Regions from separate parts of the Streptomyces sp. NPDC006261 genome, predicted to be linked through region 3. Evidence: riboswitches for the same ligand, from Rfam matches in the RefSeq annotation. Region 3 holds a riboswitch; each other region holds the start of a gene.
What was found. A riboswitch is a leader RNA that binds a small molecule or an ion and turns the genes downstream of it on or off. The one in region 3 is predicted to bind thiamine pyrophosphate.
Positions count from the first base shown of each region.

Region 1: it holds a riboswitch for thiamine pyrophosphate, as region 3 does, so the genes downstream of both, thiC (phosphomethylpyrimidine synthase ThiC) here and ABZ154_RS03850 (thiamine ABC transporter substrate-binding protein) in region 3, are expected to answer to the same signal.
Region 2: it holds a riboswitch for thiamine pyrophosphate, as region 3 does, so the genes downstream of both, thiO (glycine oxidase ThiO) here and ABZ154_RS03850 (thiamine ABC transporter substrate-binding protein) in region 3, are expected to answer to the same signal.

Region 1 covers NZ_JBEXSI010000019.1:93,242-100,848, reverse strand. The annotation lists gene ABZ154_RS14930 (cupin domain-containing protein) at 9-326, shown strand; gene ABZ154_RS14925 (DUF5326 family protein) at 448-660, shown strand; gene ABZ154_RS14920 (helix-turn-helix domain-containing protein) at 931-1,701, shown strand; gene ABZ154_RS14915 (SsgA family sporulation/cell division regulator) at 1,803-2,240, shown strand; gene ABZ154_RS14910 (YibE/F family protein) at 2,270-3,622, opposite strand; TPP riboswitch at 3,693-3,826, shown strand; gene thiC (phosphomethylpyrimidine synthase ThiC) at 3,819-5,636, shown strand; gene ABZ154_RS14900 (DUF805 domain-containing protein) at 5,943-6,299, shown strand; gene ABZ154_RS14895 (hypothetical protein) at 6,408-7,229, opposite strand; gene ABZ154_RS14890 (metallophosphoesterase) at 7,411-7,607, opposite strand, start outside.
Region 2 covers NZ_JBEXSI010000041.1:16,623-24,229, reverse strand. The annotation lists gene pknB (Stk1 family PASTA domain-containing Ser/Thr kinase) at 1-908, opposite strand, end outside; gene ABZ154_RS24675 (thiazole synthase) at 1,042-1,836, opposite strand; gene thiS (sulfur carrier protein ThiS) at 1,839-2,060, opposite strand; gene thiO (glycine oxidase ThiO) at 2,057-3,265, opposite strand; TPP riboswitch at 3,263-3,375, opposite strand; gene ABZ154_RS24660 (hypothetical protein) at 3,428-3,769, shown strand; gene ABZ154_RS24655 (FAD-dependent oxidoreductase) at 3,799-5,043, shown strand; gene ABZ154_RS24650 (Rv2175c family DNA-binding protein) at 5,138-5,503, shown strand; gene thiE (thiamine phosphate synthase) at 5,586-6,236, shown strand; gene metF (methylenetetrahydrofolate reductase [NAD(P)H]) at 6,358-7,275, shown strand; gene ABZ154_RS24635 (hypothetical protein) at 7,324-7,607, shown strand, end outside.
Region 3 covers NZ_JBEXSI010000004.1:116,543-124,149, reverse strand. The annotation lists gene ABZ154_RS03855 (iron ABC transporter permease) at 1-1,135, opposite strand, end outside; gene ABZ154_RS03850 (thiamine ABC transporter substrate-binding protein) at 1,189-2,289, opposite strand; TPP riboswitch at 2,372-2,488, opposite strand; gene rlmN (23S rRNA (adenine(2503)-C(2))-methyltransferase RlmN) at 2,552-3,658, opposite strand; gene ABZ154_RS03840 (phosphatidate cytidylyltransferase) at 3,770-4,855, opposite strand; gene frr (ribosome recycling factor) at 4,855-5,412, opposite strand; gene pyrH (UMP kinase) at 5,529-6,302, opposite strand; gene tsf (translation elongation factor Ts) at 6,464-7,300, opposite strand; gene rpsB (30S ribosomal protein S2) at 7,400-7,607, opposite strand, start outside.

The sequences.
Region 1 (7,607 bases), on a different contig from region 3:
GACGGGCCATGAAGGCATTCAGACTGGACGAGCTGGAGGCGGAACGGGCCGCCAACGACGGCGCCTACCTGCAGTTCGTGCGGGAGCGGAACATGTCCGTCGGCCTGTACGCCCTGGACGCGGGCGAACTCGATCCGCAGCAGCCGCACCAGCAGGACGAGGTGTACTTCGTCGTCAGCGGTCGTGCGGCGATCACGGTCGGGACGGAGACGACGCAGGTCGGCCGGGGGAGCGTCGTCTATGTGCCGGCCGGAGTGGCCCACAAGTTCCACCACATCACCGAGGACCTGCGCGTGATGGTCGTCTTCTCGCCTCCGGAGGGCTGAACCCCGGGTTCCCTAAGGGTTCGATCAGGGGTCTTCAAGGGCTGCGAGGCCCCCGCCGGGGTCTCTCGCGCCCTTAGCATCGAGGCAGGAACCCAGAGAGACGAGGTAGATGGCGATGGCCGTGCGGGAAATATACGCGGGGATGCCCTGGTGGGTGAAGTGGATCGCGGTGCCCGTCATCGCGATCTTCGTGTTCGGTGGTCTGATCGCCAGCGTGATCGGCTTCGTGATCAGCCTGCTCTTCAAGGCGCTGGTCTTCGTCGTCCTGGTCGGCGGCCTGGTCTTCGTCGTACGCAGGTTCATGTCCTCTTCGTCCTCGCGTGGTGACTGGTAGGAAGGCCGCCGCAGGCCCGTGCGGGACCGGGAATACGCACAGGCCTGCGGATTAGCCCAGCTGAGCTAAGTCCAGGAGGAAAACCCCCTCCGGCCGGAGGGGGCCGATACAGTGACATAACGCTGCCGCCATCTGGAATGTGACCTTCTGTCACCGAACCGACCGAGTGACCAGTGGTTTGAACGACAGTCCGGTCGTGGGTGCGGCAGGCCCGTGGGGGCGGCCTCCACGGGTGGGCTGACGGCCCGTCACCATGCCTGGGGGTGGCCTTTGACCACGGCATCGAGCACCGCTGTCCCGACGCTGATCGGTTCGGTTCAGCGGGCGTTGAGGCTGCTGGAGGCTGTGGGCACCCATCGGGACGGGGCGCCCGCCAAGCAACTCGCACGGGAGGCGGGCCTTCCGCTGCCGACCGCTTACCACCTGCTGCGCACCCTCACCCATGAGGGATATCTCCGCCGGGAGAACGGCGTCTTCCACTTCGGTGCGGCCGCCGAGAACCTGGCCGCGGCCCAGGGTCCGAGACGCCGCCCCTCCACCGTCACCGACTCCCTCGCGCACTGGCGGGACGCCATCGGAGTTCCGGTGTACTGCGCCGTCTACCGCGAGGGCGAGATCGAGCTCATCGCGGTTGCGGACGCCCCCGAGGCTCCGGCGGTCGACGAGTGGGCCTCCTTCCGCGAGACCGGCCACGCGCATGCGATCGGACAGTGCCTTCTCGGCCAGCTCGACGAGAAAGACCGCGAGGATCACCTCGACCGGCACCCCGTACGGCCCCTCACTCGTTACTCAGTGCGAGATCGCGCGGCACTTCTGGAGCGGCTGCGAACATTGCGGCGGGGTGAACCGGTCATCGAACGCCAGGAGTACGCACTGGGGACCGTCTGCGCCGCGATTCCCGTCACGGCCGGTGCCACCATTGCGGCGATGGCCATTTCCGTACCCCTGGACCGGGAAGAACGGTTACTGCCCGCAGTCGAACAGCTACGTGGCGAAGTGGCGAGCCTCTTGCGTTCGTTCGTGTTCTCTATCAGTATCTGAAAAATCACTCCTTGTGATCTGCTATCGCGTGCACCACGATGGCGTCAATAGGGCCATAGGGGATCATTCCTGGCCAGTTTCATCTACTGCGGGGTTGAACGATGCGCGAGTCGGTTCAAGCAGAGGTCATGATGAGCTTCCTCGTCTCCGAGGAGCTCTCGTTCCGTATTCCGGTGGAGCTCCGGTACGAGGTGGCTGATCCCTATGCCATCCGGATGACGTTCCACCTGCCCGGCGACGCCCCGGTGACCTGGGCATTCGGCCGCGAGCTATTGCTGGACGGGCTCAACAGCCCCAGTGGCGACGGCGATGTGCACATCGGGCCGACCGAACCCGAGGGTCTCTGCGATGTGCACATCCGTCTCCAGGTCGGCGCGGACCGCGCGCTCTTCCGGGCCGGTACGGCACCGTTGGTGGCGTTTCTCGACCGGACCGACAAGCTGGTGCCCCTCGGTCAGGAGCACACGCTGGGTGACTTCGACGGGAATCTGGAGGAGGCGCTCGGCCGCATCCTCGCCGAGGAGCAGAACGCGGGCTGAGCGGCCCGTACCTGCCCGCCTCGCGCCTCTCACGGCTTACGGCGGCGGCCCCTGCCGGTCCGTGCGGGGGCGGCGGCCGTGGACGAGGAGGTGTCGGCGCCCGGGCGGTCCGCGGAGACCACCAGCGCGGCGAGCACCGTCGTCACCGGCACCGAGGCGACCAGACCGATCGAACCGACCAGCGTCCGGACGATCTCCTCGGCGACCAGCTCGCTGTTGGCCACCGTCCCCACGCTGCTCTGGGCGATGGAGAAGAGCAGCAGCAACGGCAGCGCCGCGCCCGCGTACGCCAGCACCAGGGTGTTCACGACCGAGGCGATGTGGTCCCGTCCGATGCGGATACCTGCCCGGTACAGCCCGCGCCAACCCATCCGCGGGTCCGCCTGGTGCAGCTCCCAGACGGCGGAGGTCTGGGTGACCGTCACATCGTCGAGCACCCCGAGCGATCCGATGATGACACCGGCCAGCAGGAGACCACTCATGTCGATGTCCGGATAAAGACCGTGGATCAGCCCGGTGTTGTCGTCGGTGTTGCCGCTCAGGTCCGCCCAGCCGATGAACAGGGAGCCGAGGAGCCCGATCAGTAGCAGCGAGATCAGCGTGCCGACGACCGCGACAGACGTACGGGCCGTCACCCCGTGGCACATGTAGAGCGCCGCCAGCATGATGGCACTGGCGCCGATCACCGCCACCACCAGCGGATTCGAACCCTGCAGGATCGCCGGCAGGATGAACAGGGTCAGTACGGCGAACGAGACGGCCAGCGCCACCAGCGCCATCACCCCGCGCAGCCGGCCCACCGCGATCACCGCCAGCGCGAAGATCGCGGCCAGCAGCGTCATCGGGATCTTCCGGTTCACATCGGTGACGCTGTACTGGAGGTCGCGGGGCGCGTCGGGGGCGTACGCCACGACCACGCCCTGGCCCTCGCGCAGTTGGCGGGGCGCGTCCGGCTGGACCACCTCGACGAACTTACGGCCCTTGTCGTCGCCGCTGGTCACCTCGACGGTGGCCTTCGCACACTCCCCCTCCTGCTCGGCGACTGCCTCGCGGCCGGAGGGCGTCGAGGTGTCACCGGTGGGGGGGACCTGCGCGGCGTTGACGTCGGCGCAGTCGACCTTGACGACCTGGACGACCTTGCCGTCCTGGGTCTGCCGGTCGAAACCGACGCCGGTGCGCTCGTGGTCGGGAACGCCACCGGGCCAGAACGCGATCAGGCCGACGACGACCGCCGTGGCGAACGGGATCACCACGGCGGCGATGACCTTGCGCAGGTGTTTGGAGACGGGGGCGGCGGGTCCGTGGCTGTGCGTGTGGCCGTGGGAGTGGCCCTGGGGCGGCTGAGGCGGCTGGGGCGCGGGGTCGCTTTGGGGGGAGGTCACGGGGCGATCATCGCAAGAACAGGAGGGCCCTCTGGTCAGCTCGCCGGAAAGGACGCTAGCGTGGAGGCACCTTTGCACACGCGGGAGCTCGGAGCACCGGGCTGAGAGGGCGCTGACCGCCGTACATCCGTACGGGGCACGCTGCGCCGACCGCCGAACCTGTTACCGGGTAATGCCGGCGTAGGGAGTAGGTCTCATGACCACAGCGGACGCACGCACGCCTGCCTCGAAACAGAACGACGGAACGCCGGACGGCACGACGCCGGTCGGGGCGCCGAACGACGAGGCCGGAAAGTCCATCGGCTGGCACAAGGGGTACGTCCAGGGCTCACGCCAGGACCTCCGGGTGCCGGTCCGGCAGGTGCATCTCACCAACGGCAAGGACGTGACGCTGTACGACACGTCGGGGCCGTACACCGATCCCGGAATCGACACCGATGTCCGCCGGGGCCTCGCGCCCCTGCGGGAAAACTGGATCATCGCGCGCGGCGACACCGAGGAGTACGCGGGTCGCCCGGTCCGTCCCGAGGACGACGGGCTCAAGCACACCTCGCCGCGCGGCGGGCTGCGTAACCTCGACGCCGTCTTCCCCGGCCGCCCGCGCCAGCCGCGCCGCAGCCGCGACGGACGACCCGTCACCCAGCTCGCGTACGCCCGGCGCGGGGAGATCACCCCGGAGATGGAGTACGTCGCGATACGGGAGAACGTCGAGGCCGAGGTCGTCCGCGAGGAGATCGCGGCGGGCCGGGCCGTGTTGCCGGCCAACGTCAACCATCCCGAGATCGAGCCGATGATCATCGGCAAGCGGTTCCTGGTGAAGGTCAACGCCAACATCGGCAACTCGGCCGTCACCTCCTCCATCGAGGAGGAGGTGGACAAGATGACCTGGGCGACCAAGTGGGGCGCCGACACGGTCATGGACCTGTCCACCGGCCGCAACATCCACACGACCCGCGAGTGGGTGCTGCGTAACTCCCCCGTGCCCATCGGCACCGTCCCGCTCTACCAGGCCCTGGAGAAGGTCGACGGCCGGGCCGAGGAGCTGACCTGGGAGATCTACAAGGACACGGTCATCGAGCAGGCCGAGCAGGGCGTGGACTACATGACGGTTCACGCCGGAGTGCGCCTGCCGTACGTCCCGCTGACGGCCCGCCGAAAGACCGGCATCGTCTCGCGCGGCGGCTCGATCATGGCGGCGTGGTGCCTGGCGCACCACAAGGAGTCGTTCCTCTACGAACACTTCGAGGAGCTCTGCGAGATCCTCGCGACGTACGACGTCACCTACTCGCTCGGTGACGGGCTGCGCCCCGGTTCGATCGCGGACGCCAACGACGAGGCGCAGTTCGCCGAGCTGCGCACGCTGGGCGAACTGAACACCATCGCCAAGCGGTTCGGCGTCCAGACGATGATCGAGGGCCCCGGGCACGTCCCGATGCACAAGATCAAGGAGAACATCGACCTCCAGCAGGAGATCTGCGAGGAGGCGCCGTTCTACACGCTCGGCCCACTCACCACGGACGTCGCGCCCGCCTACGACCACATCACCTCGGGCATCGGCGCCGCGATGATCGCCTGGTGGGGCACCGCGATGCTCTGTTACGTCACGCCCAAGGAGCACCTGGGGCTGCCCAACCGGGACGACGTGAAGACGGGCGTGATCACTTACAAGATCGCTGCCCACGCGGCCGACCTCGCCAAGGGGCACCCAGGCGCGCAGGAGTGGGACGACGCGCTCTCCGACGCGCGGTTCGAATTCCGGTGGGAGGACCAGTTCAACCTGGCCCTCGACCCGGACACGGCCCGGGAGTTCCACGACGAGACGCTGCCCGCCGAGCCGGCGAAGACGGCGCACTTCTGTTCCATGTGCGGGCCGAAGTTCTGCTCGATGAAGATCTCCCAGGACATCCGCCGGCAGCACGGCGGTTCGCAGGAGGAGATCGAGGAGGGCATGGCCGAGAAGTCGAAGGAGTTTGCGGCGGCCGGCAACCGGGTCTACCTGCCCATCGCCGACTAGAACGCCCCCTTCACCACCCGCCCCCGGCACCGGATCGCGGTGCCGGGGGCGGTCTCTGTGCAGGTGCGGGCTCGGTGACGTGACGCCAGCGCCCGTACCTTATGCGCGCCTTGTGCCCTTCAGGAGCATTGGGCCTGGTAGGTCCCGTTGTCAGGCGACAGTATGGACACAGTCGTGTGGCAGGTGGATGTACGTTTCGCGGTTGCGTCAACTGGGCTTGACCTGTTCCTTATCTGTGGCTTACTTTCCGGCTTGCTTGGCTGAAATTTGGCGGCCCTCGCACGGGGGCCCGGGGAGGGAATCACAGTGAACTGGTACGTCGACGTACTCAAGAACTACGCAGGCTTCAGCGGTCGCGCGCGCCGCAAGGAGTACTGGATGTTCGCGCTCTTCAACTTCGTCATCGGCCTCGTCCTTTCGGTCGTCGGTGGTGCGATCGGTACGCAGGTGCCGTACTACATCTACCTCCTCGCGGTCTTCATCCCGTCGCTCGCGGTCGGTGTGCGCCGCCTGCACGACACCAGCCGCTCCGGCTGGTGGCTCCTGATCGCGCTGATCCCGCTGGTCGGCTTCATCATCCTGATCGTCTTCCTCGCCTCCGAGGGCAAGCAGGAGCCGAACCAGTACGGCACCAACCCGAAGCTCGCCCCGCAGTTGGGCTGATCCACCGCTCCGGCAGAGCCGGAGCACCGCACAGGCCGGGCGCGGCACTCGCCGCCCCGGCCTGTGGCGTTTCCGGAACCGGCGTGCCCTGTGCGGAACCCTCGGGCCCTACTCCGGCCGGTGGTCCGGGCCGCCGAAGTCCGGGCTGGTGAAGTCGGGGCTCGTGAACGTAGGCCGGGGCCCGGCCGACGGGCCGTCCTCAGGGCCGGAGAAGTCCGGCCGGCTGTAGCCGACCTTCGGGATGCGGTTGGGCGAGCGGTGCGGGGTCCGTGCGGCGGGGCCCGCGCTCGGGTCGGCCAGGGCGTCCCGCAGGAACGGCAGGATTCCGCGCTCCAGCAGGGCGTGACGCCAGGCTTCCCTGGCCCGGGCGACCTCCTCCGGCAGCTCGTCCTCCTCGTCCTCGGCGGCCCGCGAGGTGGACCCGTTGCGCAGGGCGGTGACGAGCAGCCCCACGGCGGCGACCAGGATGGCGGCGGCGGCGACGGCCGCGAAGATCCACCCGGCCGCGATCATGGTGGTACCGAAGGCGACCGACGGGCTCACCGCCCTCAGCAGATAGCCGACGAGCAGAAAGATGGCGGCGGCGGTGCCCGCCAGGATCGGCGTCAGGACCGTGAGGACCGCTCCTATGCCGGCGCCCGGACCGGCCGCCGATGAGGTGTCCGCGTACTGCTCGCCCTCCGGGACGGTGGCGCTCGCCGTGCGCAGCTCGGCACGGGCCTTCACGTAGTGCTCGTACTCGGTGGCCGCTGCCGCGGTGATCAGTGCGGTGGCGTTGAGCGCCATCGTGCGCAGCTGTTCGGTGTTGAGCCGGTCACCGACGCCTTCCAGGTCCGGGCGTTCATGGGCGTGCCGCAGCGCGTCGCCCAGGATCCGGGCGTACTCGGGACGGTCCTCGGCCTGCAGGTGCGGAGCGCTTGTCATCTGCATCCCCCGATGCTCCGTCGGGCCCGGCAGCCCGCGTTGACCGGGCGATCGGGCGGAAACGGAGGAGAGCCTGCTACTGATGAGCCGATGGTAGAGCGCTCACGGCACGGGGTGACAGGGTGTTTCCGGAAATAGGCCCGATGATCGGTGCGGTCCGATCCAGAAGCGTCTTTCCCGCCGAAGGTCAGTCATGCAGGGGAAGTTGGACGACCAGTAGCTTTCCGGCCATGGTCACTCCGCCGTCCATGGCGATGGCGAGCCCGTCGGCGTAGACGTGCGGGCCGTTCACCACCGGCCCCGAACCGTTCTCGCCGTCCTCCGTGCCGACCTCGCCGAGGAGGTACGGAATGGGGCTGTGACCATGGACGACGCGCTGTCCGC
Region 2 (7,607 bases), on a different contig from region 3:
CGGTCCTGGGCTCCGTCGTGGGTGTCCGACAGCGCCTGCGGCGGTACGGCGTCCAGATCGGCCTCGGTCAGCCCGGAGCGGGCCTCCCGGGCCTCGGCCAGCAGCAGGACCGCGTCGTGCGGTCGCACCTCGGGATTGCGGGCGGTCGCGCTCGCCACCAGGCTGTCCAGCGCGGCGGGGAGCCCCGGCACGACTGCGGACGGGGCCGGGACGTCGGTGTTGAGGTGCTGGTAGATGACCTGGGCGGCGTTCTCCCCGGTGTGCGGCTTGGCGCCGGTCAGCATCTCGTACAGCACGACCCCGCAGGCGTAGACGTCGCTGCGGGTGTCGGCCGTGCCGTGCTCGATCTGCTCGGGCGCCAGATACGACACCGTGCCCAGCAGCGAACCGGTGGTGTCGGTGGCCGTGCCGACCGCCCTGACCAGGCCGAAGTCGGCGACCTTGACCCGGCCGTCGTCCCCTATCAGGACGTTCTCCGGCTTCATGTCACGGTGCACGAACCCCGCCCGGTGCGCGGCGCCGAGCGCGGCGAGGACCGGCTCCAGGATGTCCAGCGCGGCCCGGGGCTGGAGGGCGCCGCGCTCGCGCAGGACGTCGCGCAGGGTGCAGCCCGCCACATACTCCATCGCGAGGTAGACGTACGCGCCCTCGGCGCCCTGGTCGAAGACCGCGACGACGTTGGGGTGGGCCAGCCGGGCCACCGACTTGGCCTCGCGGATGAACCGCTCGACGAAGGCGGCGTCGACGGCGAGCGCCGGGTGCATCACCTTGAGGGCGAGCACCCGGTCCAGGCGGGTGTCCACGGCCCGGTAGACCGTGGCCATCCCGCCGACGGCGATGCGCGCCTCAATACGATACCGGCCGTCGAGCAGCTGCCCGACGAGAGGGTCCTGGAGGGTCGTGTCCACTCCGAGAGTCTACGAGCCGCCACCGACACCCCGGACGGGCCGGGGCACTTCCGGGGCCGTTCCATGACCAATCCGTGACAGGGACACGTCCCAGGTGGCGGGCCTGCGGCGGGTGCTCTGGAGGCGGGGCCCCTCAGAACGCCGGACGCTCCGGGTCGAGCGCCGCCCGCCCGTCCACCGGCGACGAGGCCTCGGCGAAGTGGCGGCGCGGGATGCGGCCCGCCCGGTAGGCGAGGCGGCCACCGTCCACCGCGTGCCGCATCGCGGCGGCCATCAGCTCCGGCTCCTGCGCCCGGGTCACCGCTGAGGCGAGCATCACAGCCGCGCACCCCAGCTCCATCGCCAGCGCCGCGTCCGACGCGGTACCGGCCCCCGCGTCCAGGATCACCGGCACCCCGGCCCGCTCCACGATCAGCTCGAAGTTGTGCGGGTTGCGGATGCCGAGCCCGGAGCCGATGGGGGAGCCGAGCGGCATGATCGCCGCGCACCCCACGTCCTCCAGCTTCCGGGCCAGGACCGGGTCGTCGTTGGTGTACGGCAGCACGGTGAACCCGTCGTCCACCAGGATCTCGGCCGCGTCCAGCAGCTCGATCGGGTCGGGCAGCAGCGTTCGCTCGTCGGCCACCACCTCCAGCTTGACCCACTGGGTCCCGAGCGCCTCCCGGGCCAGCCGGGCGGTCAGCACCGCCTCACCGGCCGTGAAGCAGCCCGCCGTGTTCGGCAGCACCTGGATGGAGAGCCGCTCCAGCACGGAGAGGACGGAGCCCTGCACGGTCGGGTCGAGCCGGCGCATGGCGACGGTGGTCAGTTCGGTGCCGGAGGCGATCAGCGACCGCTCCAGCACCTCCAGGCTCGGCGCCCCGCCGGTGCCCATGATCAGCCGGGAGCCGAAGGTGCCGGGCCCCAGCGTGAAGACGTCGTCGGACACGGTCAGCCTCCCTGGACGGCGGTCAGGACCTCGACGCGGTCGCCCTCGCCGAGCGTGGTGGCGGCCCACTGCCCGCGCGGTACGACGCACTCGTTGACGGCGGCGGCGACCCCGGAGGGTGCGGTGGTCAGGGTGGCGACGAGGTGGTCCAGCGCGGTGCCGGCGTCAAGGGTGCGCGGCTCCCCGTTGACCGATACCGACACGGGCGGGCTCAGCGTGCTCATACGGGCTGCTCCTGGGGTACGGGGGCCGCGACGGCGGACGCGAACCGGCCCGGCGTGAAGGGGCGGGCCACCTCCGGCAGTTCGCCGGTGGCCAGCGCTTCGGCCATCGCGTCGCCGGTGACGGGCGTCAGCAGGACGCCGTTGCGGTGGTGGCCGGTGGCGAGGAGGAGACCGGGCAGGGCGGTCGGGCCGAGCAGCGGGGCGTTGTCGGGGGAGGCGGGGCGCAGACCGGCCCGGGTCTCGGTGAGCGGCAGCTCGGTGATGCCGGGCACCAGTTCGTGGGCGTCGCGCAGCAGCTCGTAGACCCCGCCGGCGGTGACCGTGGTGTCCCAGCCCATCTCCTCGCTGGTGGCGCCGACGACCAGCTCGCCGTTCGCGCGCGGTACGAGGTAGAGGTGGCCGCCCCGGACGACGGCGCGCACGGTCCGGCTGAGGAAGGGGGCGTACGCCCGGGGCACGGTGAGCCGCAGGACCTGGCCCTTGACCGGGCGGACGGGCGGCACGATCTCCTCCGGCACCCCGGCGAGCCGCCCGCTGAGGCTGCCCGCCGCGAGGACGACCTGGTCGGCCCCGAGTCCCGTACCGTCGTCCAGCACGGCTCCGGCCGCCCGGCCCCCGCTGACGGTGAGCCGCTCGGCGGCCGCCCTGCGGAACACCACCCCGGCCCGCTCGCAGGCGGCCAGCAGCGCGGCGGCGAGCCTGCGCGGATCCACCTGGTGGTCGCCGTCGACCCGCAGCCCGCCCCGTACGCCCGGCGCCAGCATCGGCTCCAGACGGCGGCACTCGCGGCCGCTCAGCCAGACCGACTCCAGGCCCGAACGCTCCTGGAGGGCGTGCAGCTCCCGCAGATGGGCCCGGTCGTCGGAGTCCAGCGCGACGGCCAGCGTCCCGCAGGCGCGGAAGCCGGTCTCCCGGCCGCTCGCCGCCTCCAGCTCCGCGACGAACTCCGGATAGCGGGCGGCGGAGGCGAGGTTGAGGCCGAGCAGCAGCTCCTCGCCGTAGTGCAGTTCGGTGACGGCGGCCAGCATGCCCGCCGCGACCTGGGCGGCGCCGCCGCCCGGATCGGGATCGGCCACGGTGACGGTCAGCCCGCGCTGGGCCGCCCGCCAGGCGGTGACCAGGCCGATGATGCCGCCCCCGATGACGAGGACATCGGATCCTGAACTCTCCTCCGGGATTCCGGAGGTGTTCCCTGAGACGCGCATGGGTGTCCAGCCCCTCCCTTCGCCGGCATGACCCGGATCAGGTTCGTACGGTCGGAGGCGCTCCAGCCTCCCTCTCAGCCCGGTGCGTCCGGGCTCCCGCGAGTGTTCTACCTTGGCCAGCCTAAACCCACCCGTCTCTCGCCCGGCAAGGGAGCAGCCACCGTGGCCCGTTCACTCGACGGACTCGTCCTCTCGCCCGTCGCCGACCAGGCCCCGGGCCAGGTCGGCACCCGTACCCGCTTCACCTACCACGAGCGGGACGGCCGGATCTGGGCCGAGTACGCGGGCGGTGACGTGGTCCGCGGCCATCTCGTCGGCACCCGTGAGGGGGACGCGCTCGACTTCCGCTACGTCCAGCTCAAGCAGGACGGGACGACCTCGTCCGGCCACTGCCTGTCCACCGTCACCGACCTCGCCGACGGCCGGGTGCGGCTGGAGGAGCGCTGGGAGTGGGAGTCCCAGGAGGGCAGCGGGACGAGCGTGGTGGAGGAAGTAGCTACCTGACATGTAGTCAGATGAATAGACTGGTGCATGTGATCGAGCAGACGGAACACCACGCGGCGCGGCAGCGGACACGGAACGTCGTGGTCGTCGGAGCGGGCATGGCGGGCGTGCAGACCGCCGTAGCCCTGCGGGAAGCCGGCTTCACCGGCCCCGTCACCCTGATCGGCGCCGAACCCCACCAGCCCTACGACCGGCCGCCGCTCTCCAAGGCGGTGCTGCTGGGGAAGGCCGAGGACTCAGCCTTCGACGTCGACTTCGAGGCGCTGGACATCACCCTCCGCCTCGGCATCGACGTCACCGCCCTGCGCGCCGCCGACCACGTCCTGGACACGGCGGACGGCCCCGTTCCCTACGACGTCCTCGTGCTGGCGACCGGCGCGGAGCCCGTCGCCCTGCCCGGCACCGACGGCGTCCCCGGTGTCCATCTGCTGCGCACCCTGGACGACGCCGCCCGGCTGCGGCCCGTCCTGGAGCGGCAACACGACGTGGTCGTCGTCGGGGCCGGGTGGATCGGCGCCGAGTTCGCCACCGCCGCCCGCGCCGCCGGCTGCGCGGTCACCGTCGTCGAGGCCGCCGCCCGCCCGCTGGCCGGTACCCTGCCCGCCGAAGTCGCCGCCCCGATGGCGGACTGGTACGCGCGAAGTGGCGCCGAACTCCTCACCGACGCCCGGGTGGAGCGCGTCGAGGAGGGCACGGTGATCCTCGCGGACGGCCGGACGCTGCCCGCCGGGGCCGTGGTGGTCGGCATCGGCGCCCGCCCCGCCACCGGCTGGCTCGCCGGCTCCGGGATCGAACGCGGCCCGGACGGCGCGATCACCGCCGACAGCGCGCTGCGCACCTCCCTGCCCGATGTGTACGCGGTCGGGGACTGCGCCTCCTTCCCCTCCGCCCGCTACGGTGAGCGGCTGCTGATCCACCACTGGGACAACGCCCTCCAGGGCCCGCGCACCGCCGCCGCCGCGATCCTCGCCGCCGAAAGCGGTGAGCCGCTTCCCGTCCACGACCCCGTCCCGTACTTCTGGTCCGAGCAGTTCGGCCGCTTCGTGCAGTACGCCGGCCACCACGCCCACGCCGACACCCTCGTCTGGCGCGGCGACGGTGCGGAGCCCACCTGGTCGGTGTGCTGGCTGAAGGCCGGGGCCCTGGTCGCCGTCCTCGCGGTGGGGCGCCCGCGCGATCTCGCCCAGGGCCGCAAGCTCATCGAGTCCGGGGCCGTGCTCGACCCCGAGCGGGTCGCCGACCCCGCCGTACCGCTGAAGTCCACCGCCCTGTGAGCTTCCGGGCCGACCGTACGGCGGCCGGTCCGTGCGCCCCCCGTACGGTCGGCCCGGCTACCGGCTGTCACTCCGGGATGGCACGCTTGTCCTTGTGACCGAGATTGACGCAAAGACCGATGCTCTCGTCCCCGCCTGGCTCCACCTCCCCGACATCGCGGAAAAGCTCGATGTCGAGGTGACGCGTGTACGGCAGCTGGTCAGGGATGGCCAGCTCATCGCCGTACGCCGTGGGGAGAAGCGGACGCTTCAGGTACCCGCCGCCTTCATCGACGGCGACAAGGTGGTCAAGGGCCTCTCCGGCACCCTGACCCTCCTGAGGGACGACGGCTATTCCGACGAAGAGATGCTGGAGTGGCTCTTCACTCCCGACCCGACCCTGCCCGGCACCCCGGCGCAGGCGCTGAGCGAGAATCGCGGTACGGAGGTGAAGCGCCGCGCCCAGGCGCTCGCCGTCTGACCGAGAACGACAGGAAGCGGCGTACGGGCCCCGCGTGCCGCGCGGGCCCCGTATCCCGCCACGACCACGGGGGGACTCCACCATGCCCACGCCTCGCGAGCAGCTGTCCGACGCCCGGCTCTATCTGTGCACGGACGCCCGTAAGCGGCAGGGCGACCTTCCCGCCTTCCTGGACGCCGTGCTCTCCAGCGGGGTCGACATCGTCCAGCTCCGGGACAAGGGCATGGAGGCCGCCGAGGAGCTGGAGCACCTCGCGGTCCTCGCCGACGCCTGCCGGCGCCACGGCAAGCTCCTCGCCGTCAACGACCGGGCCGACGTCGCCCACGCCATCGGCGCCGACGTCCTGCACCTGGGCCAGGGCGACCTGCCCGTGCCGGCCGCCCGCGCGATCATCGGCTCCGACCGGCTGATCGGCCGCTCCACGCACGCCGAGTCCGAGGTCGACGCCGCCGTCGCGCAGGACGGCGTGGACTACTTCTGCACCGGCCCCTGCTGGCCGACCCCCACCAAGCCCGGCCGCCACGCCCCCGGCCTCGGCCTCGTGCGGTACGCCGCCTCCCTGGAGCAGCACCGCCCCTGGTTCGCGATCGGCGGGATCGACGCGGGGAACCTGGACGAGGTGCTGGAGGCGGGCGCCCGCCGCATCGTCGTCGTCCGGGCGATCACCGCGGCGGACGACCCGGCGGCCGCCACCGCCGAGCTGGCGAAGAGGCTCCGGGCACACGCGCTCTGAGCAGCTCTTACGCGGCCTCCGGGGTCCCGTCGTCCCAAGGGATGGACGGCAAACCGGCAAAACGAGACAATCTCGGCTGCTCTGGTTGGGGAGGTGTCCACCCCCTGGTTAACCTCGCCATATGGCCCTTGGGACAGCTTCCACCAGGACGGACCACGCACGCACGGTGCGTGACCTTCTCGCGACCGGCAAAACCTCGTACTCCTTCGAGTTCTGGGCGCCCAAGACGGAGAAGGGCGAGCGCAACCTCTGGAACGCGCTGCGCCGGATCGAGTCGGTGCGCCCTAGCTTCGTCTCGGTGACCTACGGGGCCGGTGGTTCCACCCGGGCCGGGACCGTGCGGGCGACCCAGCAGATCGCCGCGGACTCCACGCTCACCCCGGTCGCCCACCTCACCGCGGTCAGCCACTCGGTCGCCGAGCTGCGCAACATGATCGGCCAGTACGCCGACGCCGGGATCAGGAACATCCTCGCGGTCCGCGGCGACCCGCCCGGCGACCCCATGGGGGAGTGGGTCGAGCACCCGCAGGGCGTGAAGTACGCGGCCGACCTCGTCCGCCTCATCAAGGAGTCCGGCGACTTCTGCGTCGGCGTGGCCGCGTTCCCCGAGATGCACCCGCGCTCCGCCGACTGGGAGACGGACATCGGTCATTTCGTCGACAAGTGCCGGGCCGGGGCCGATTATGCGATCACCCAGATGTTCTTCCGCCCGGAGGACTACCTCCGGATGCGTGACCGGGTGGTCGCTGCCGGTTGCGCGACGCCGGTGATTCCCGAGGTCATGCCGCTCACCAGTGTGAAACAACTGGAAAGATTCTCCCAGCTCAGCAACGCGACCGTGCCTGAGCCGCTGAAAGAGCGCATCCTCGCGGTCAAGGACGATCCGGCCGCTGTACGCTCCATCGGTATCGAGTTCGCAACGGAGTTCTGCGCGAAACTGCTGTCCGAGGGTGTGCCCGGGCTGCACTTCATCACGCTCAACAACTCGACGGCAACGCTCGAGATCTACGAGAATCTCGGACTGCACAAGCAGTCGTGACCGGCCGTACCCGCCCCCGAGCGGCTGCGGCCGCAGGAGGGGGCGGGCGTGGGCTGGACGGTCCTCTACATCGCATTCGGCTTGGTGGCACTGTGGCTGCTGGGTGAGGTGCTGCTGCAGTACAAGGCGCGGCTGCGCTGGAGGCTCCTCGCCTTCGGCGGCTTCCTCGGTGTGGTCGTGGGGGTCCTGCTCGCCTCCGTCCCGGTCATCGTCGTCGGCACCCTCGCCTTCGCCACCGGCCAGACCTATGTGACGCTCTCCTTCCGGCGCGGCTTCTCCACCGGCTGGGCCATAGGCGGCAGCCCGGGCGAGAGCCGCCGTCGCCGGGGCGG
Region 3 (7,607 bases):
CCCCGAGCGGCAGCATCAGCAGCGCGTCGAAGCCGCGTACGAGCCGCCCCGCCCGCCGGGTCAGGGCCGCCGCCGCGAGACCGCCGACGACGAGGGCGATGAGGGTCGCGACGAACGCGTACTGGAGGGAGTTGCCGACCGCCTCCAGCGGCGGTACGAGGAAGGTGGAGCCACTGCCTCCGGCCGACTGAAGGGCCTCGTAGTAACCGAGGCCGTACCCCTCCGGCCCGTCGAACGACCGCTCCACGAGCACGCCGAGGGGCAGCAGGATCAGCACCAGTGCGGTGAGCAGCACCCCGCCGAGCAGCGCCCACTGTCCGGCGCCGCGCGGCCGGCGGGAGGTCTGCGCCGGGTCCACCAGCTTCAGCGCCCGTTCCCGGCGGCGTACGGTCACGGCGTGCAGGGCGAGGATCGCGCCGACCGCCACGAACTGCACCATGGTCAGGACGGCGGCCGTCGGCAGGTCGAGCAGCTGGGCGGTCTGCCGGTAGACCTCCACCTCCAGGGTGGAGTACGCGGGGCCACCGAGGATCTGCACGACACCGAACGAGGTGAAAGTGAACAGGAAGACCATCAGTGCGGCGGCGGCCACCGCCGGGCCGAGCGCGGGCAGCGTCACCCGGCGCCAGGCGGCGAACCGTCCGGCGCCGAGCACCCGGGCGGCCTCCTCCTGGCGCGGGTCGAGCTGCGACCAGAGGCCGCCGACCGTCCGGACGACCACCGCGTAGTTGAAGAAGACGTGCGCGAGCAGGATCGCCCAGACGGTGGTGTCGAGCCGCACGCCCCACAGCTCGTCGAGGAAGCCGCCGCGCCCGAGCAGCGCCAGGAACGCGGTGCCGACGACGACCGTGGGCAGCACGAACGGCACGGTGACGACCGCGCGCAGCACCTGCTTTCCGGGGAAGTCGAAGCGGGCGAGGACGTATGCGCCGGGCAGAGCGATCAGCAGGGTGAACGCGGTCGAGGCGAGGGCCTGCCAGGTGGTGAACCAGAGGACGTCCAGGATGTCCGGGCGGGTCAGCACGTCGCCGATCCGCCCGAACTGCCAGGAGCCGTCCGTCTTCAGCCCGCGGCCGACGATCGCGGAGACGGGGTAGGCGAAGAAGACGGCGAAGAACGCTACGGGCACCGCCATCAGGCCGAGCCGCACCGCCGCTCCGCGCCGCCCGCCTCCGCCGGTGGTACCGGCTACTTCACGACGAGCGAGTGCCACGCCTGGACCCACTGCTCACGGTTGGCGGCGATCTCCTCCGGGGCCACCGTGGCCGGCTTGTCGACGCTCTCGCCGAACTCGGTGAAGACGCCCGGCAGCTTCGCGTCCGTCACGACCGGGTTCACGAACATGTTCAGCGGCACGTCCTCCTGGAACGTCTTGCTGATCAGGAAGTCCAGCAGCGCCTTGCCGCCCGCCTCGTTCTTCGCACCGTTCAGCAGCCCGGCGTACTCGGTCTGCCGGAAGCAGGTCCCGGTGGAGACGCCGGTGGGGGCCTCCTCGGGCTGCGGGTCGGCGTAGAGGACCTCGACGGGCGGGCTGGAGGCGTAACTGACGACGAGCGGCCGGTCCGCCTTGGCCTTCTTTCCGCCCGCGGAGCCCGAGAACTCCTCGTTGTACGCCTGCTCCCAGCCGTCGACGACCTTGACGCCGTTGGCCTTCAGCTTCTTCCAGTACGCCTCGTAGCCGTCCTCGCCCTGGGTGGCGATGGTGCCGAGGAGGAAGCCGAGGCCGGGCGAGGAGTTCGCCGCGTTCTCGGTGACGAGGAGGTTCTTGTACGCGGGCTTCAGCAGGTCCTCGAAGGTCTGCGGCGGCGCGAGCTTCTTGTCGGCGAAGTACTTCTTGTCGTAGTTGACGCAGATGTCACCGGTGTCGACAGGCGTGACGCGGTGCTTGTCGTCCTGCTCGGTGCCGTCGGCGACCCGGTCCAGGCCCTTGGCCTCGTACGCGGTGAAGAGGCCGTGGTCGAGGGCACGGGAGAGCAGGGTGTTGTCGACGCCGAAGAAGACGTCACCTCGCGGGGAGCCCTTGGTCAGGATCTCCTGGTTGAGGGCGGCACCGGCGTCGCCGCTCTTGAGCAGCTCGACGGTGTAGCCGCTCTCCTTGGTGAACTGCTTCAGCACGTCTTCCGAGGCGTTGAAGGAGTCGTGGGTGACCAGGGTGACCGTCTTGGAGCCGCTGCCCTTCGACGCGCCCGACCCGGCAGAGCTGTCGTCGGAGCCTCCGCAGCCCGCGAGGACGGTGACGCCGAACGCCGCGGCGAGCGCGGTCGAGGCGTACTTCTTGGTGGTGTTCATGTGATTCCTCCTGGAGGTGACCAGGAAGAGACGCGGCCCCGCCCGCCGCCGGGTCGTACCGGAAGCGGGCAGGGCGCAACAGCTTGAGTAAGGTCCGAACTTCCTACCCGGAATGACCCGGGCGAGGTTCAGAGGGTCTGCGGCCAACCTGTCCTTGGTGCCGCACTCTCAGCGCTGTGGCGCTCCCCTGTCGGAATATGAAGTTGATTTCGGCCCAGGCTACACCGGCGGTTTTCGGCCGAGCCCATAGGGCCACCTGCTCTCAGCGCTCGGAGGCCGCCAGCTGCCCGCAGGCCCCGTCGATCTCCTGGCCGCGGGTGTCCCGGACGGTGACCGGCACGCCGTGGGCCGCGATGGCCTCCACGAACGCCTTCTCGTCCTCGGGGCGCGAGGCGGTCCACTTGGAGCCGGGTGTGGGGTTCAGCGGGATCAGGTTGACGTGCACCCGCTTGCCCTTCAGCAGCCGGCCCAGCAGGTCACCGCGCCAGGCCTGGTCGTTGATGTCCCGGATCAGGGCGTACTCGATGGAGATCCGGCGGCCGGACTTCTCCGCGTACTCCCAGGCGGCATCCAGCACCTCGCGTACGTTCCACCGAGTGTTGACGGGGACGAGGGTGTCGCGCAGCTCGTCGTCCGGGGCGTGCAGCGAGACGGCGAGGCGGCATTTGAAGCCCTCGTCGGAGAAGCGCAGCATCGCCGGGACGAGCCCGACCGTGGAGACGGTGATCCCGCGCTGGGAGAGGCCGAGGCCGTCCGGCTCGGGGTCGGTGAGCCGGCGGATCGCTCCGACGACACGGTTGTAGTTGGCGAGCGGCTCGCCCATGCCCATGAAGACGATGTTGGAGAGCCGGGCCGGCCCGCCGGGCACCTCCCCGTCGCGCAGGGCGCGCATGCCGTCGACGATCTGGTGCACGATCTCGGCGGTCGACAGGTTGCGGTCGAGGCCGGCCTGCCCGGTGGCGCAGAACGGGCAGTTCATCCCACAGCCGGCCTGGGACGAGATGCACATCGTGACGCGCTCGGGGTAGCGCATCAGGACGGACTCGACGAGCGTCCCGTCGTGCAGCTTCCACAGCGTCTTACGGGTGGTGTCGTCGTCGCAGCTGATGTGACGGACCACGGACATCAGGTCCGGGAACAGCGCCTCGGCGAGCTTCTCCCGGGACCTGGCGGGGATGTTGGTCCACTGCTCCGGGTCATGCGCGTACCGCGCGAAGTAGTGCTGCGAGAGCTGCTGGGCGCGGAACGGCCTCTCGCCGGTCGCGGCGACCGCTTCCTTGCGCTCGGCGGGCGTGAGGTCGGCGAGGTGCCGCGGCGGCTTCTTGGCTCCGCGGGGCGCGACGAAAGTGAGTTCTCCGGGCTTAGGCATGGTTCATCCAGTGTCGCAGACAGACGGGTGAGGGCCCGCCGCCCTGTGGACGACGGACCCTCACTCGTAGAACGTGCAGGTGGGACGTGGTGCGCGAGGCTGCGCGGACCCTCAGCCGGAGCCGACGAACAGCACGAGCAGCAGCCACACCACCGGCGCGGTCGGCAGCAGCGAGTCCAGCCGGTCCATGATGCCGCCGTGGCCGGGGAGCAGGGTGCCCATGTCCTTGATTCCGAGGTCCCGCTTGATCATGGACTCGCCCAGGTCACCGAGGGTGGCGCTGACGGCGACCGCGAGACCTAGCAGCAGACCCTGCCACCAGGCGCCACCCTCGATCAGGAACTCCATGCACAGCGCGCCGGCGACCATCGCGAAGGAGACGGCGCCGAGCAGGCCCTCGCGGGTCTTGCCGGGGCTGATGCGGGGGGCCAGTTTGTGGGTGCCGAAGCGCCAGCCGACCGCGTACGCCCCGGTGTCGCTGACGACGGTGAGGACGAGGAAGGTGAGAACTCGCCACGGTCCGTCGTCCGCCGTCAGCAGCAGGGCGACGAAGGTGGCCAGGAAGGGGACGTAGAACGCGGCGAAGACACCCGCCGTGACGTCCGTGAGGTACCCCTCGGGCGGCTCGGTCATCCGCCAGACCAGCACCGCCAGGGCGGTCAGGGCCATGGCGACCCAGGCGCCCTCCGCGCCGCGTGCGTAGCCGGCGACGACCATCGCGGCCCCGCCGACGGCCAGCGGGAGCAGGGGCGCCTTGATGCCCTTCTGCTCCTGGAGGCGGGAGGTGAGCTCCCAGAGGCCGACGACGACGGCGAGGGCGATCACGCCGACGAAGACGGCCTTCACGACGAACAGCGAGGCGACGATGACGGCGCCGAGCCCCACGCCGACCCCTATGGCGGCGCGCAGATCACGCCCCGCACGCTTCTTCTGCGGCGGGGACGGCAGCGGGGTGGACATGGGCTCCTGCGGCATCTCGTCACGGAACAGGGGGCCGCCGACGTGCGCGGCGTCCCCGTCCCGGCTGGCGCGGCTCTGTGCGTCTCTACCTGCGTCGGGGACGTCCGGCACGTTGGGCATGGGCCGAGTCTGCTGGGGTTCATGCGCATCGTAGGCGGGACCCGCCGGAGCGACCCCCATCTCGGGGGCACCCCGGTAACCGGCTCCCTGCGGTGCACCCCAGGAAGAGTCGTTCATCAGACTTCGAGCAGCTCGGCTTCCTTGTGCTTGAGCAGCTCGTCCACCTGCGCGACGTACTTCGCGGTGGTGTCGTCGAGCTCCTTCTCGGCGCGGCGCACCTCGTCCTCGCCGGACTCCTTGTCCTTGACGAGCTTGTCGAGCGCTTCCTTGGCCTTGCGGCGGATGGAGCGGATCGAGATCTTGGAGTCCTCGGCCTTGGTCTTGGCGACCTTGATGTACTCCTTGCGGCGGTCCTGGGTGAGCTCAGGGAAGGTCACCCGGATGATATTGCCGTCGTTGCTCGGGTTGACGCCGAGGTCGGAGTCGCGGATCGCCTGCTCGATGTTGCGCAGCGCGGTCTTGTCGAACGGCGTCACGACGGCCATCCGCGGCTCGGGAACCGAGAACGAGGCCAGCTGGTTGATCGGGGTCAGCGCGCCGTAGTAGTCGGCGACGATCTTGTTGAACATCGCCGGGTGCGCGCGGCCGGTACGGATCGCGGCGAAGTCCTCTTTCGCGACGACAACGGCCTTCTCCATCTTCTCCTCGGCCTCGAGGAGGATTTCTTCGATCACCACGTGCTCCTGCGTGTCTTGAGCGGGCCCGTCACCGACGGGCCCTGCGGGTCCTGCGTCGCGTCCTCACCTGCACGGTGTCCGACCGGCAGGCCGTTGTCCATCCTGGGGGGCCGTCAGGCCCGGGTGCTCTCGTCGCTGACGAGCGTGCCGATCTTCTCACCCTTGACCGCGCGGGCGATATTGCCCTCGGCGGTCAGCTCGAAGACGAGGATCGGGAGCTTGTTGTCACGGCAGAGTGTGATGGCGGTGGCGTCGGCGACCTTCAGATCGCGCGAGATCACCTCGCCGTACTCCAACGCGTCGAACTTCACCGCGTCGGGATTGGTCTTCGGGTCGGAGTCGTAGACCCCGTCCACACCGTTCTTCCCCATGAGCAGCGCCTCGGCGTCAATCTCCAGGGCGCGCTGGGCGGCGGTGGTGTCGGTGGAGAAGTACGGCATGCCCATGCCGGCGCCGAAGATGACGACGCGCCCCTTCTCCAGGTGCCGTACGGCCCGCAGGGGAATGTACGGCTCGGCGACCTGGCCCATGGTGATGGCGGTCTGGACGCGCGAGTCGATTCCCTCCTTCTCCAGGAAGTCCTGGAGCGCCAGGCAGTTCATGACGGTGCCGAGCATGCCCATGTAGTCGGACCGGGCCCGGTCCATGCCGCGCTGCTGGAGCTCGGCACCGCGGAAGAAGTTGCCTCCCCCGATGACCACCGCGATCTCCGCGCCGTCGCGTACGACGGCGGCGATCTCGCGGGCGATGGTGTGCACGACGTCGGGGTCGACGCCGAGGCCGCCGCCACCGGCGAAGGCCTCGCCGGAGAGCTTCAGCATGAAGCGCCCGGAAAACGTGTCGTCGCGCTTGTCGTCGGCCTGAATGGCGTCCGCGCCCTTGTCCATGGAAATTCTCCTCGTGCACATACGAAGAAGGCCATTGCCGGTGGGTCTGGTGTCCCTACAGCGGCAATGGCCTCCTCGTCAGATCTGCGGTCGTCCGGCGTGAGTGCGGCCGTCGACTGCACCAGACCCTATCGGGTCCGGCGCTGTTCGCCCGGACGGACTCAGATGCCGACCTTGATGCGCGAGAAGCGCTTCAGGGTGACACCGGCCTCGTCCAGGATCTTCTGGACGGACTTCTTGGCGTCCAGCGCGTAGGGCTGGCCGAGAAGCGTGGCCTCCTTGAAGAAGCCGTTGACGCGACCCTCGACGATCTTCGGGAGTGCGGCCTCGGGCTTGCCCTCGGCGCGCGTGGTCTCCTCGGCGACGCGACGCTCGGCCTCGACGAGCTCGGCCGGAACGTCCTCGCGGGAGAGGTACTTCGGGGCGAAGGCGGCGATGTGCTGCGCGATGCCCTTGGCCAGCTCGGCGTCGGCCTTGTCCAGCTCGACCAGGACACCGATCTGCGGGGGCAGGTCGGGCATGGTGCGGTGCATGTACACGGAGACGAAGGCGCCGGTGAACTGCGCGAAGCGGTCCAGGACGATCTTCTCGCCGAGGTTGGCGTTGGCCTCGTCCACGTACGCCTGGACGGTCTTGCCGGGCTCGATCTCGGAGGCGAGGAGCGCGGCGGTATCGGCCGGGGACGTGGCGGCGACGTGGGCGGCCAGCGCGTTGGCGACGGCCTGGAACTTGTCGCCCTTGGCGACGAAGTCCGTCTCGCACTTCAGCTCGAGGAGGACGCCGGACGTCTTGTCCTCGGAGATGAGGGAGACGACGGCGCCGTTCTCGGCCGAGCGGCCCTCGCGCTTGGCGACGCCCTTCTGGCCCTTGATACGGAGCGCCTCGACGGCCTTGTCGACGCTGCCGTCGGCCTCGTCGAGCGCCTTCTTGCAGTCCATCATGCCGGCGCCGGTGAGCTCGCGGAGCTTCTTGACGTCAGCGGCGGTGTAGTTCGCCATGAGTCTGTATGTCTCTTTCGAAGTCTGAAAGATCTACGGGTGAACGGCGGGGGCGGCGCTTGTGGCGCCGACCCCCGCCGTCAGTAGCCGTGACGGGTGTCAGGCCTGCTCGGCGTCCGCGTCGGCGGCCGGGGCGTCGGCGGCCGGAGCCTCGACAGCGGCCTCGGCTTCGGCGACGGCCTCGGCAGGCTTCTCGGCGTCGGCGACCTTCTCGGTCTCGGCGGAGGACTGGACCTCGGCGGCAGCCGCGGTCTCGTCCTTCTTGTCGCCCTCGAGCAGGTCGCGCTCCCACTCGGCGAGGGGCTCG